Regions from separate parts of the Solicola agrisoli genome, predicted to be linked through region 3. Evidence: riboswitches for the same ligand, from Rfam matches in the RefSeq annotation. Region 3 holds a riboswitch; each other region holds the start of a gene.
What was found. Region 3 has a riboswitch for cobalamin ahead of ACI6PP_RS00670 (FecCD family ABC transporter permease). Riboswitches for the same ligand answer to the same signal wherever they lie in the genome.

Region 1 (3,607 bases), on a different contig from region 3:
CCGAGACCAGCGTGGCGGTGATCTGGTCGAGGTCGAGGTGCTGGGTGTCGACGAGCGTGGCGTCGTCGGGGCACAGCGCGAGCACCTCGGGGTCGACGTACGTGCCCGCGTAGACGCAGACGGGCGTCGAGCCGAGCAGCCGGGCGGCGCGGACGGTGAGGAGGTCGGCGGCCCCGGGGCCCGCGCCGACGAAGTGGACGGTCACGCCCTCATGCTCCACTGCACCACCGCGCGCGCCGGGGCCCACCCGGTGAACCCGCCGATCGCGTCGGCGTGCTCCACCGACAGCCGGGTCAGCTCCCCGCCGTGCTCGACGTACGCCCGGTGCAGCCGCGCCTCGGTCTCCAGCGTGACGCCGTGCGCCACCAGCCGACCGCCCGGACGCAGCGCCGCGACGCACGCCTCGAGCAGCCCGTCGACGGTCGCGCCGCCGCCGACGAAGACGGCGTCGGGTGCGGGCAGCCCGGCCAGGGCGTCGGGCGCGCGACCGGTCACCACCTGCAGCGCGGGGACGCCGAGCGCCGACGCGTTGCGGGCGATCCGCTCGGCGCGGACGGGGTCGCCCTCGACGGCGACGGCCCGGTTGCGGGGGTGCGCCCGCATCCACTCGATGCCGAGCGACCCGGCGCCCGCGCCGACGTCCCACAGCAGCTCGCCCGGCGTCGGGGCGAGCCGGGCCAGGGCGGACGCGCGGACGTCGCGCTTGGTCAGCTGGCCGTCGTGCTCGAACGCGTCGTCGGGCAGGCCGGGCAGGGACGCGTGGACGACGGCCGGGTCGTCCACCGCGCACGTCAGCGCCACGACGTTCAGCGGCGGTGAGTCGCCGTCGAGGGCGTCGGCGCGGGCGTGGTCGGTGCGCGACTCCGCGGGCCCGGCGAGGTCGCCCAGCACCGTCATCGCGCTGGCGCCGTACCCGAGGCGTGTCAGCAGGTCGGCGACGACGGCGGGCGTCGACCCGTCGGACGACAGCAGCAGCAACCGGCGTCCGGGCGCCACCCAGCGGGACAGCACGGACGGGTCGCGGCCCACGAGCGTCACCACGTCGTACGTCTCTGACGGCCAGCCCATCCGCGCGCCGGCGAGGGCGGCGGACGACACGTGCGGGTGCACGACGACGCCGGCGGTGCCCAGCAGGTCGACGAGCGTCGCGCCGATGCCCGAGACGAACGGGTCGCCGGACGCGAGCGCGACGACGGCCCTGCCCTCGGTCGAGGCGAGCAGCGCGGGGAGTCCCTCGCGCAGCGGCGACGGCCACGCCTCGCGCCGCTGACCGGCGACGTCGGGGACGAGCGCCAGGTGCCGGGCGCCGCCGAGCAGCACGTCGGCGTGGAGGACGAGTGCCTGCGGACCCGGCGCCAGGCCCTCCCAGCCGTCCGCACCGATCCCGACGACGTGCACGAGCGGGGCCATGGCCCGCAACCCTAGGCCGTGGACGGGCTCGCGAGCAGCCCCGGTCCCGGGTCTACGATGAGGGCGGCAGCACGACCGAGGTGCCCCGTCAGGGGATAATCGGGAAGCCGGTGGGAGTCCGGCACAGGCCCGCTGCGGTGACCTGGGAGCCGCCGACCGGCGCGAGAGCGCAGCCACTGGGACGAGAGCCCCGGGAAGGCGGTCGGTGGGTGACGATCAGGAAGTCCGAAGACCGGCCCCGGGACGCTGCCACCGAACCGTCCACGACAGCGGGAGCCTGTTCAGTGATCGGCACCACCCACCTCTCCACGGACCTCTACGACGTCATCGGCAGGCGCCGCGACGTCCGCGCGGAGTTCTCCGGCGAGCCGCTCGACGACGACGTGCTGATGCGCGTCCTCGGCGCTGCCCACCAGGCGCCGAGCGTCGGGCTCACCCAGCCGTGGGACTTCGTCGTCGTCCGCGACCCCGCCACCCGCGGGACGTTCGCCGACCACGTCGTCCAGCAGCGCACCGCGTACGCCGACTCGCTCGACGACGACCGCGCCACCACGTTCGCGCCGATCAAGGTCGAGGGCGTCCGCGAGTCGAGCGCCGGCGTCGTCGTGACGTACGACCCCACGCGCGGCGGTCCGTCGCCGCTCGGGCGCCACACCATCGCCGACACCGGCCTGTACTCGACGTGCCTGGCCATCCAGAACCTCTGGCTCGCCGCCACCGCCGAGGGCCTCGGCGTCGGGTGGGTGTCGTTCTACCGCGAGCCGTTCCTGTCCTCCCTCGTCGGGCTGCCCACGCACGTCCGCCCCGTCGCGTGGCTGTGCATCGGCCCGGTCGAGCAGCTGCAGGAGACCCCCGACCTGCTCCGGCACGGCTGGCGCGAGCGCCGTCCGCTGGGTCACGCCGTCCACGCCGAGCGCTGGACCCGACGCCCGGAGGCGACCCGATGAACCGCTTCCCGTTCACCGCCGTCGTCGGCGCCGACGACATGGCCCTCGCCCTGACGCTGTCGGCCGTCTCTCCGGCCATCGGCGGCGTGCTCGTGCGCGGCGAGAAGGGCACCGCCAAGTCGACGATGGTCCGCGCGCTGCCCGACCTGCTGCCGCCCATCGACGTGATCACCGCCGACCGGTTCTCCAGCGACCCGGCCGACCCGTCGCCCCTCAGCCCCGACGGCCCGTTCGCCGCCGACGCCCCGACGTCGACGCGCGCCGTGCGCCTCGTCGAGCTGCCCGTCGGCGCCACCGAGGACCGCGTGCTCGGCTCGATCCACCTGGAGAAGGCCCTGACGAGCGGCGTCAGCGAGTACGAGCCCGGCCTGCTCGCCGCCGCGCACCGCGGGATCCTCTACGTCGACGAGGTCAACCTGCTGCACGACCACCTCGTCGACCTCCTGCTCGACGCCGCCGCGATGGGCCGCTCGACGGTCGAGCGCGACGGCGTCTCGGTGAGCCACGCCGCCCAGTTCGTGCTCGTCGGGACGATGAACCCCGAGGAGGGCGAGCTGCGCCCGCAGCTGCTCGACCGCTTCGGCCTCACCGTCGAGGTGGCCGCGCCGCGCGACCCGTCGGTCCGCGTCGAGGTCGTCCGCCGCCGCCTGGCCTACGAGCAGGACCCCACCGCCTTCACCGCCCGCTACGCCGGCGCCGAGCGCGAGCTCGGTGAGCGGATCGCCACGGCGCAGGCGGTCCTCGACGACGTCGAGCTCGGCCTCGACGTGCTCACCAAGATCGCCGAGGTCTGCGCGGCGTTCGAGGTCGACGGCATGCGCGCCGACATCGTCACCGCGCGCACCGCCGTCGCCCACGCCGCCTGGCAGGGACGCCTCGCCGTCACCCGCGCCGACGTCCGCGCCGCCGCACGACTGGCGATCCCGCACCGCCGCCGCCGCAACCCGTTCGACGCCCCGGGCATCGACGAGGACCTCCTCGACGCGATCCTCGGCGACGACGAGCCCGAGCCCGACCCGCCGTCGCCCGCGCCGGACGACGAGCCCGGCGGCGACGCCGACGACGACCAGCCCGAGCAGGCCGACGCTCCCCCGCATCAGCCGGGCGAGGCACCGCCGGAGACCACCGAGCCCACCGACCAGCCGCCGAACCAGACCGCCGAGGCCGAGCAGGAGCCCGCCCCCGAGCCCGAGCCGGAGCCGCAGGGCGACCAGCAGGGCGGGCAGTCGCCGACGAGCGTCGTCGCACCC
Region 2 (3,607 bases), on a different contig from region 3:
CGAGCGAGACGCCGTCGACGATCAGCCGTCCGCTGGCTGACCACGACACGTTGCGTGCGGAGAGCGTCATCGGCGCCTTCCCCGCCGCAGCAGGATGACGGCGAAGGCGGGCACGCCGACGAGTGCGGTGGCGACGCCGACGGGCAGCTCCTGCGGGTCGAGGACGGTGCGCGCGGTGGTGTCGACCCACACCAGGAAGATCGCGCCGGCCAGCGCGGTCGTCGGCAGCAGCCGGTGGTGGCGGGTCCCGACCAGTGCGCGGGCCGCGTGCGGCAGGACGAGTCCGACGAAGCCGATCGCGCCGGACGTGCTGACGATCACCGCCGTGATCAGCGCGGTGACGGTGAGCAGCAGTACGCGCACGACGCCGACGTCGATGCCGAGGGTGGACGCTGCGTCCTGCCCGAACGCGAACGCGTCGAGGGCCGAGGCCGTCAGCAGGCACACCACGAGCCCGAGGCCGACGACGGCCGTGCACACCGCGACGTCGGTCCAGCTCGCGCTGCTCAGCGACCCGAGCAGCCAGAACAGGACGCCGCGGGTCTGCTCGGCGTCGGCGGCGGTGAACACGATGAACGACGTCAGCGCCGAGAACAGCTGGGTGGCGGCGACGCCCGCGAGCACGACTCGGTCGGTGGTGCCGCCGGCGGCCCATGCCAGGGCGAGCACCAGCGCGAATGCGACGAGGGCGCCTGCGAACGCGCCCGTCGTGAGGCCGACGGCACCGGCGCCCACTCCGAGGACGACGACCGTGACGGCCCCGGTCGACGCGCCAGAGGAGATGCCGAGCACGAACGGGTCGGCGAGCGGGTTGCGCAGCAGCGATTGCAGGATCGCCCCGCACACCGCGAGGCCCGCGCCGCAGACCGCGGCGAGCAGCGTCCGGGGCAGGCGCAGGTCCCACACGATGCCCTGCTGGATGCGGCTCAGGTCGGTCGAGCCGAGCCCGGCCCGGTCGCCGACGACGCCGAGCACGTCGCGCACGGACATGTCGGATGGCCCGATGGTGATCGCCGTGGCGGCCGAGAGCACGAGTACGACGACGCCCGCGGCCCAGACCGCGGCCGTGGTGCCGGTGCCCCGGACCGCCGCGCCGGCCACCGTCAGCTGCCGAGACCGAGCTCGCGGATGCCTGCGGCGAGCTTCTCGGTGCCGTCGACGGTGCGGATCGAGGGGTTGAGGTCGCCGCCGGCCACCTGGACGTAGCGCTTCTCCTTCACCGCGGTCATCTCGCGCGTGACGGGGTTGGTCTCCAGGAACTTGATCTTGGCGGCCGCGGACTCCGCGGTCGGCTCTTGCGGGTGAGGTCGCCGAGCACCAGGACGTCGGGGTCGCGGTCGGCGACGGTCTCCCAGTTCACCTGCGGCCACTCCGAGGTGGTCTCGTCGAAGACGTTCGTGGCACCGAGCGCACGGGTCATGACACCGGGCGCACCGCAGCACCCGGCCAGGTACGGCGACTCGGCGTTGGCGAACCAGTAGGCGACGTCGACTCCGCTCGCGTCGATGGACTCGCTGGCGGCGGTCATCCGGGCCTCGAGGGACGCGACGAGCTCCTCGCCGCGCTCGGGGACGCCGAAGATCGTCGCCAGCTCGGTGATCTCCTCGTAGACGACGTCCATCTCGAGCCGGGACGAGCGTGCGCCGTCGTCCTCGCCGTCGTCGGTCTTGCCGCACTCGGCGGGCGACAGGTACGACGGGACGCCCAGCTTCTCCAGGTCGGCGGGCGTCGTGACGCCGCCCTCGCCGAGCGTCCCCGCGAAGGAGGCGGTGACGAGGTCGGGCTCGGTCTCGAGCACCCGCTCGTACGACGGCGCGTTGTCGGCCAGGCGGGGGATGCCATCGTTGGCCGCGGCGAGGTCGGGCAGGACGGGGTCGGTCCAGGTGGCGGTACCGACCATCCGGTCGCCCAGACCGAGCGACAGCAGGATCTCGGTCGAGCCCTGGTTCAGCGAGACGGCCCGCTGCGGAGGGGCCTCGACGACGACGTCGCGGCCGCAGTCGTCCACGGTGACCGGGAAGCCGGCGGCACCGCCCGACGCGGCGGGCTGCCCGGCGTCGTCCGAGGACGAGCCGCAGCCCGTCACGAGGACGCCGGCGAGAGCGAGGGACAGCAGGGCGGGGGTGGGGAGGCGCACGGAGGGTCCTTCGAGGTCGAGGACCCGGTCGCGTGGTCCTGCGGTGACCTCGCGACGGTGTGCCGCAAGGGCCAGCAGGTCTTCGGACTCGGGGTCGTCCGGGTCGAGACGCCTTCCCGGGCCGGTGGCCCAGTGGCTGCGGACGTGTCCGCGTGCCTCGCCCGTCGCCCACACCGCTGCGCGTCAGTCCCGGACTCTCACCGGGTTCCCTGCCCATCTCAATGGGTTGACTGGCACGCCGAACCTAGCAAACGCACAATGCCCACCGGCATGACTCCCGCAACCGGACGGTCTCGAACTGACGCCCGGTCACACTAGTTCGACGCGGATCAGCCCTACCCGCGATCGTCACCGGTGCCGCTTGCCCTAACCTCCCACGGCCGCCGGCGTTTCAGAATCGATCCCCTTCGGGACGCTGGCCGCCGTCCACGACCAGAAGGGAAGTGGCACCGGTCAGGGTTGGGCTCTGAGGTCCTATTGACGAGTTGGCTTGGGCGTTCCGAACGCGGTACACGGCGCGAGGCCCCGATCGTTTGACCCAGTAAGGTTCAAACGATTGGCTCGGTCTATCTCTGCGACGGTTCAAGAACGACGTGTGGCGAGTCCTGCGCCAATCGCGTGCTGCGGACACAGATTGGAGATGCGCGTGCCGTTGGTGTCGGTCGTGTCATGGAGCCCGACGCGGTTTCACGACGCCCTAGACGCGCGCGGGCTGTCGGCCAATGAATTGGCCACGATGGTAGGGGTTAACTCATCAACGATCCGCTCGTATCGGCGCGGCGCGACCGCTCCCAGCCCTCCGGTCCTGGTGCGGATTGCAGCAGCACTTGAGCTGCCGATCGCCGACCTCGCCCCAGCAAGCCCGCACCCGTCGCTGCATGAGTTGCGCTGGCTTGCTGGCCACACCGTTGCCTCGATCGCCGCGAAGGTCGAAGTCACCCGAGGTCAAGCAAGCGCCATCCTCGGCGGACGGGCGCCACTGAAGCAAACCGATAAGTGGGCACGTGCACTCGGGGTCAGCGAGATGGCTGTCGAAGCCGCAACCCGCAAAGTCCCCCATCGCTCCGAGGTTGGGCCACGCACGGTGGCTGACTCAGTGTCTGGGCCCCCAGACGCTTGGGCCTTGAGTGTGCGAGTCGCGTCCAGCACTCTGACAAAGCCCCTGACTCCGACGCAACTCAACGTCCTGCAGATGCTGTGCAGCGACCTGTCTACCATCAAGATGGCAGCCGAGCTCGGCGTCACCCGAAACACCCTTCGCACACACATTCGCAATGTCTACGCCCGCCTCGGACCCGAGGTGAATTCTCGTCGTGCCGCACGACGGTTCGTGCTTCGGGCCCTGTGACTCCATACCGACCGCAGGCGGCTCCCGCTGTGACAAAGGGTGCCGCCTATTCGATATTCGGCATGTTCGGCGGTCTAGGCCTGCGCCAAAGAATGCTGGACGATACTGGACCGGCGCGCCCA
Region 3 (3,607 bases):
CGGCGCGCAGGCGGGGTCCCCGGGTGGGACGGCGCAGCCACCACATCCGGTAGCCCCAGACCGTCATCGCGGTGATCGCGCCGGCGAGCAGGACCAGGGCGACCTGGTTCCAGACGCCGAAGAGCAGACCCATGTGCAGGTCGATGCCCCAGCGGGCGAGCTTGGCGGCGAAGGGGTAGTCCGCGAACCGGACGACGTCGACGACGGACCCGTCGGCGGGGTCGATCGACACGGCGTCGGCCCGGGTGGGCCAGTGCTTGTCGAGCTCGGCGACGACGTAGGTGCCGGTGGCGCTCGTGGGTGCGGTGATCTCGAGCGGCCCCGACAGGCCCTCGACGGTGGCCGCCTGACGGGCGGCGTCGAACCCGACGCCGGGCTCGTCGCCGACCGGTGCGGTCTCGGACGCGCCGCCGCCGTGGTCGGAGTGGCCCTCGTGCTCGCCGGTGTCGCCGGTGCCGGTCGCCAGGTCGGACGTGACCGCGGGCGTCGACCAGCTGAGCGCCGTGCGCAGCTCGGTGACGTTCGCGCCGGCGTGCTGGGACCAGGTCAGGCCCGTGGCCGACAGCATCAGCATGCCCAGGACGATCCAGGTGCCGGTGGCTCCGTGCCACGACAGCGTGCGGCGACGGGGTCCACCGTCTCTGTACGGTCGCAGCCGTGACCCGCGCCGGCGACCGGTCCACCACAGGGCGACGCCGACCACGGCGACCACCCACAGCCAGGACGCGGCCAGCTCGGAGTACAGGCGGCCGACGTCGCCGAGGTGCAGGCTGCGGTGCAGGTTGCTGATCCAGGTGCGGGTCGGGAGCGACCCGGACGATCCGTAGACGGTCAGCTCACCCTGCGTCTCGGCGGTGACGGGGTCGACGAACATCGCCTGGCGCTCGCTGTCGGCGGTGCGACCGCCGTCGAACAGGACACGGGTGGTCTGGCCGGGCTCGGCGGCGGGTCGCACCGCGAGCAGGGGCAGGTCGGGCCGGACGGCGCGGGCGGCGTCGACCTGCTCGGCGAGCGTCCGCTCGGGTCCGCGGGAGTCGGTGCCGACCTGGTCGGCGTGCACGACCTGCTCGATCTGAGGCGAGACGGCGTAGAGCAGGCCAGAGAGCGCCGCGACCACGATGAACGGGCCGACGAAGATCCCGGCGTAGAAGTGCAGGCGGGTGAGCAGGGGGCGCAGCGAGGCGCGCCGGGTCGGTGGGCGGTCGAGGTCGTCGGTCTCGAGGGTGGTCGCGGGGTCGGTCGTGGTCATCGTCGTCCTGGGTGGTGGCGGCCGTGAGGGCGTGCGGGCACCACGCGACGCGCGGTGCCGGTCAGGCCGGCGGGCCCCGGACCGGTGCGACGTGCGGCAGGACCTGCGACACCAGGCGACGGTCGCGCGTGGTGGCCGCGGCGGTGCGCGGGCCGACGACGGGCACGCCGGCCGGCGACGACAGCGCGAGCACCGGCCGCATGGCGAGCACCTCGACGAGCGACCACAGCACCGCCTCGCCGTGACGGACCGCGGCGACCGACAGCGCCGTCGCGCAGGCGTGCGTGGCGAGCATCAGCGGCGCGGACGGCGCGCCGTCCATCGGCATCGGTCCGCCGAGGGTGCACGCGAGGTGCAGCGCCCCCTGGGCGGCGACGAACACCGCGACCAGCTCGCGGGTGCTCCACCGGTGCGCACTCAGCCGGTGCGCGAGCACGGCCGCACCGACGACCACGCCGGCGAGCACCCACGTCGGGGCCGCCATGCCGCCCGCGAGGTGGTGCGCGAGCACCGCGACGACCACCGTCGCCGCGGCCACGAACGACGCGCGCGCCCAGCGCAGGGCGCCGGACGTCGGGTTCGCAGGCGTGGGCACGACGACAGGGTAGGCCCTGCGACGGTGTGCTAGCGTCCGGGCCGAGCCAGAACACGCCTGTGGGTGTGCGGGAATCCGGTGGGAATCCGGAGCTGACGCGCAGCGGTGAGGGTGACTGGCGGGACGACGTGCCACTGGGCGACAAGCCCGGGAAGGTGTCCCGCCGGGTCGATCCCGAGTCCGAAGACCGGCTGGCTCGACGTGACCGTCGGGCCCCGCGAACCGGGCCCCAGATCCGATTCGAGACCCCGTCATGGCCACTGTGGCCCCGTTCCGCCCACCGACCGCCGCGCGGCGCGCCGGCGTCGTGCTGCTGTACGCCGCGATGGTGGCGCTGACGGCGTTCTCCGCGGTGGTCTCGCTCGGGCTCGGCTCGGAGCCGCTGCGCCCGTCCGGGGTGGTCGACGTCCTGCAGTCGCGGCTGCTCCAGGGCCGGCCGGGCGACGACCCCGTGTACGACGCCATCGTGTGGGAGCTGCGCGCGCCGCGGGTGCTGATGTCGATGGTGGTGGGGGCGGGCCTGGCGATCGCCGGAGCGACGATGCAGACGCTGGTGCGCAACCCCCTGGCCGACCCGTACCTCCTCGGGGTCTCGGCCGGCGCGGGCGTCGGCGCCACCCTCGTGATCGCGCTCGGCGTGCTCGGCGGCCTCGGCGTCTGGGCGCTGTCGGTGGGTGCGCTGCTCGGCGCGCTGGCCGCGTCCGTCCTGGTGTTCGGCATCTCGATCGCGCAGGGCGGGCTGACGCCGCTGCGGCTCGTGCTGACCGGCGTGGTCATGTCGTCGGCGTTCTCGTCGGTCTCGAGCTTCCTGGTGTTCCTCAGCGACGAGCCGCGGGCCACCCAGTCGGTGCTGTTCTGGCTGCTCGGCTCACTGGCCGGGTCGACCTGGGCGCAGCTGGTGCCGCCCGTCGTCGCGGTGCTCGTCGCGACCGTCGTGGTGCTGGGGCTGCACGGCTGGCTGGACGCGCTCGCGACCGGCGACGACACCGCGAGCGCCGTGGGGGTCCCCGTGCGTGCGCTGCGGGTGACGTTGTTCGTGCTCAGCGCGGTGCTGGTCGGGGTGCTCGTCGCGGTCTCGGGCGGCATCGGGTTCGTGGGTCTGGTGGTGCCGCACCTGGCGCGCCTGGTCGTCGGCACCGGTCACCGTGCGGTGCTGCCGCTCGCCGCCCTCGCCGGCGCGCTGTTCCTGCTGTGGGTGGACGTCGTCGCGCGCACCGCCGTCAGCCCGCAGGAGGTGCCGCTGAGCGTCGTCACCGGCATCGTCGGCGCGCCGATCTTCCTGGTGCTCCTGGGCCGTCGTCAGTACCGGTTCGGCGGCGAGTCGTGAGCGCCCACGCCGTCGCGATGCGGGCACGGTCCCTCGCCTGCGCGGTGGGTGGACGCACCGTGCTGCACGACGTCGACCTCGACGTCGGCACCGGGCAGATGGTCGCGGTCGTGGGCGTCAACGGGTCGGGCAAGTCGACGCTGCTGCGCACGCTCTCGGGCCTGCTCGCCCCGGTGTCCGGCAGGGCCGAGATCGACGGACGCGACGTCCATGGCATGTCGGCGCGGGAGCGCGCCCGCGAGATCGCCTACGTCGCCCAGGAGGAGCAGCCGCCGGCCGACATGCGCGTGGGCGAGCTCGTCGCTCTGGGACGGCTGCCCTACCGGCCGCCGTGGTCCCGCGGCGCGGACGACCGACGCCTCGCGCTCGAGGCGCTGGACCGGGTGGGCATGGCCGACGCGGTCGACCGGGCGTGCGCCGACCTGTCCGGCGGCGA

Region 1: another riboswitch for cobalamin. It lies ahead of bluB (5,6-dimethylbenzimidazole synthase); the one in region 3 lies ahead of ACI6PP_RS00670 (FecCD family ABC transporter permease).
Region 2: another riboswitch for cobalamin. It lies ahead of ACI6PP_RS22745 (ABC transporter substrate-binding protein); the one in region 3 lies ahead of ACI6PP_RS00670 (FecCD family ABC transporter permease).

Annotation. Positions count from the first base shown of each region.
Region 1 is NZ_JBMGQR010000017.1:38,494-42,100, reverse strand. It holds gene cobM (precorrin-4 C(11)-methyltransferase) at 1-205, opposite strand, end outside; gene cbiE (precorrin-6y C5,15-methyltransferase (decarboxylating) subunit CbiE) at 202-1,410, opposite strand; cobalamin riboswitch at 1,490-1,648, shown strand; gene bluB (5,6-dimethylbenzimidazole synthase) at 1,695-2,357, shown strand; gene ACI6PP_RS08690 (VWA domain-containing protein) at 2,354-3,607, shown strand, end outside.
Region 2 is NZ_JBMGQR010000128.1:849-4,455, forward strand. It holds gene ACI6PP_RS22730 (ABC transporter ATP-binding protein) at 1-70, opposite strand, end outside; gene ACI6PP_RS22735 (FecCD family ABC transporter permease) at 67-1,101, opposite strand; gene ACI6PP_RS22740 (hypothetical protein) at 1,104-1,229, opposite strand; gene ACI6PP_RS22745 (ABC transporter substrate-binding protein) at 1,226-2,137, opposite strand; cobalamin riboswitch at 2,194-2,387, opposite strand; gene ACI6PP_RS22750 (helix-turn-helix domain-containing protein) at 2,778-3,485, shown strand.
Region 3 is NZ_JBMGQR010000001.1:130,476-134,082, reverse strand. It holds gene ACI6PP_RS00680 (PepSY-associated TM helix domain-containing protein) at 1-1,249, opposite strand, end outside; gene ACI6PP_RS00675 (hypothetical protein) at 1,311-1,844, opposite strand; cobalamin riboswitch at 1,875-2,054, shown strand; gene ACI6PP_RS00670 (FecCD family ABC transporter permease) at 2,098-3,171, shown strand; gene ACI6PP_RS00665 (ABC transporter ATP-binding protein) at 3,168-3,607, shown strand, end outside.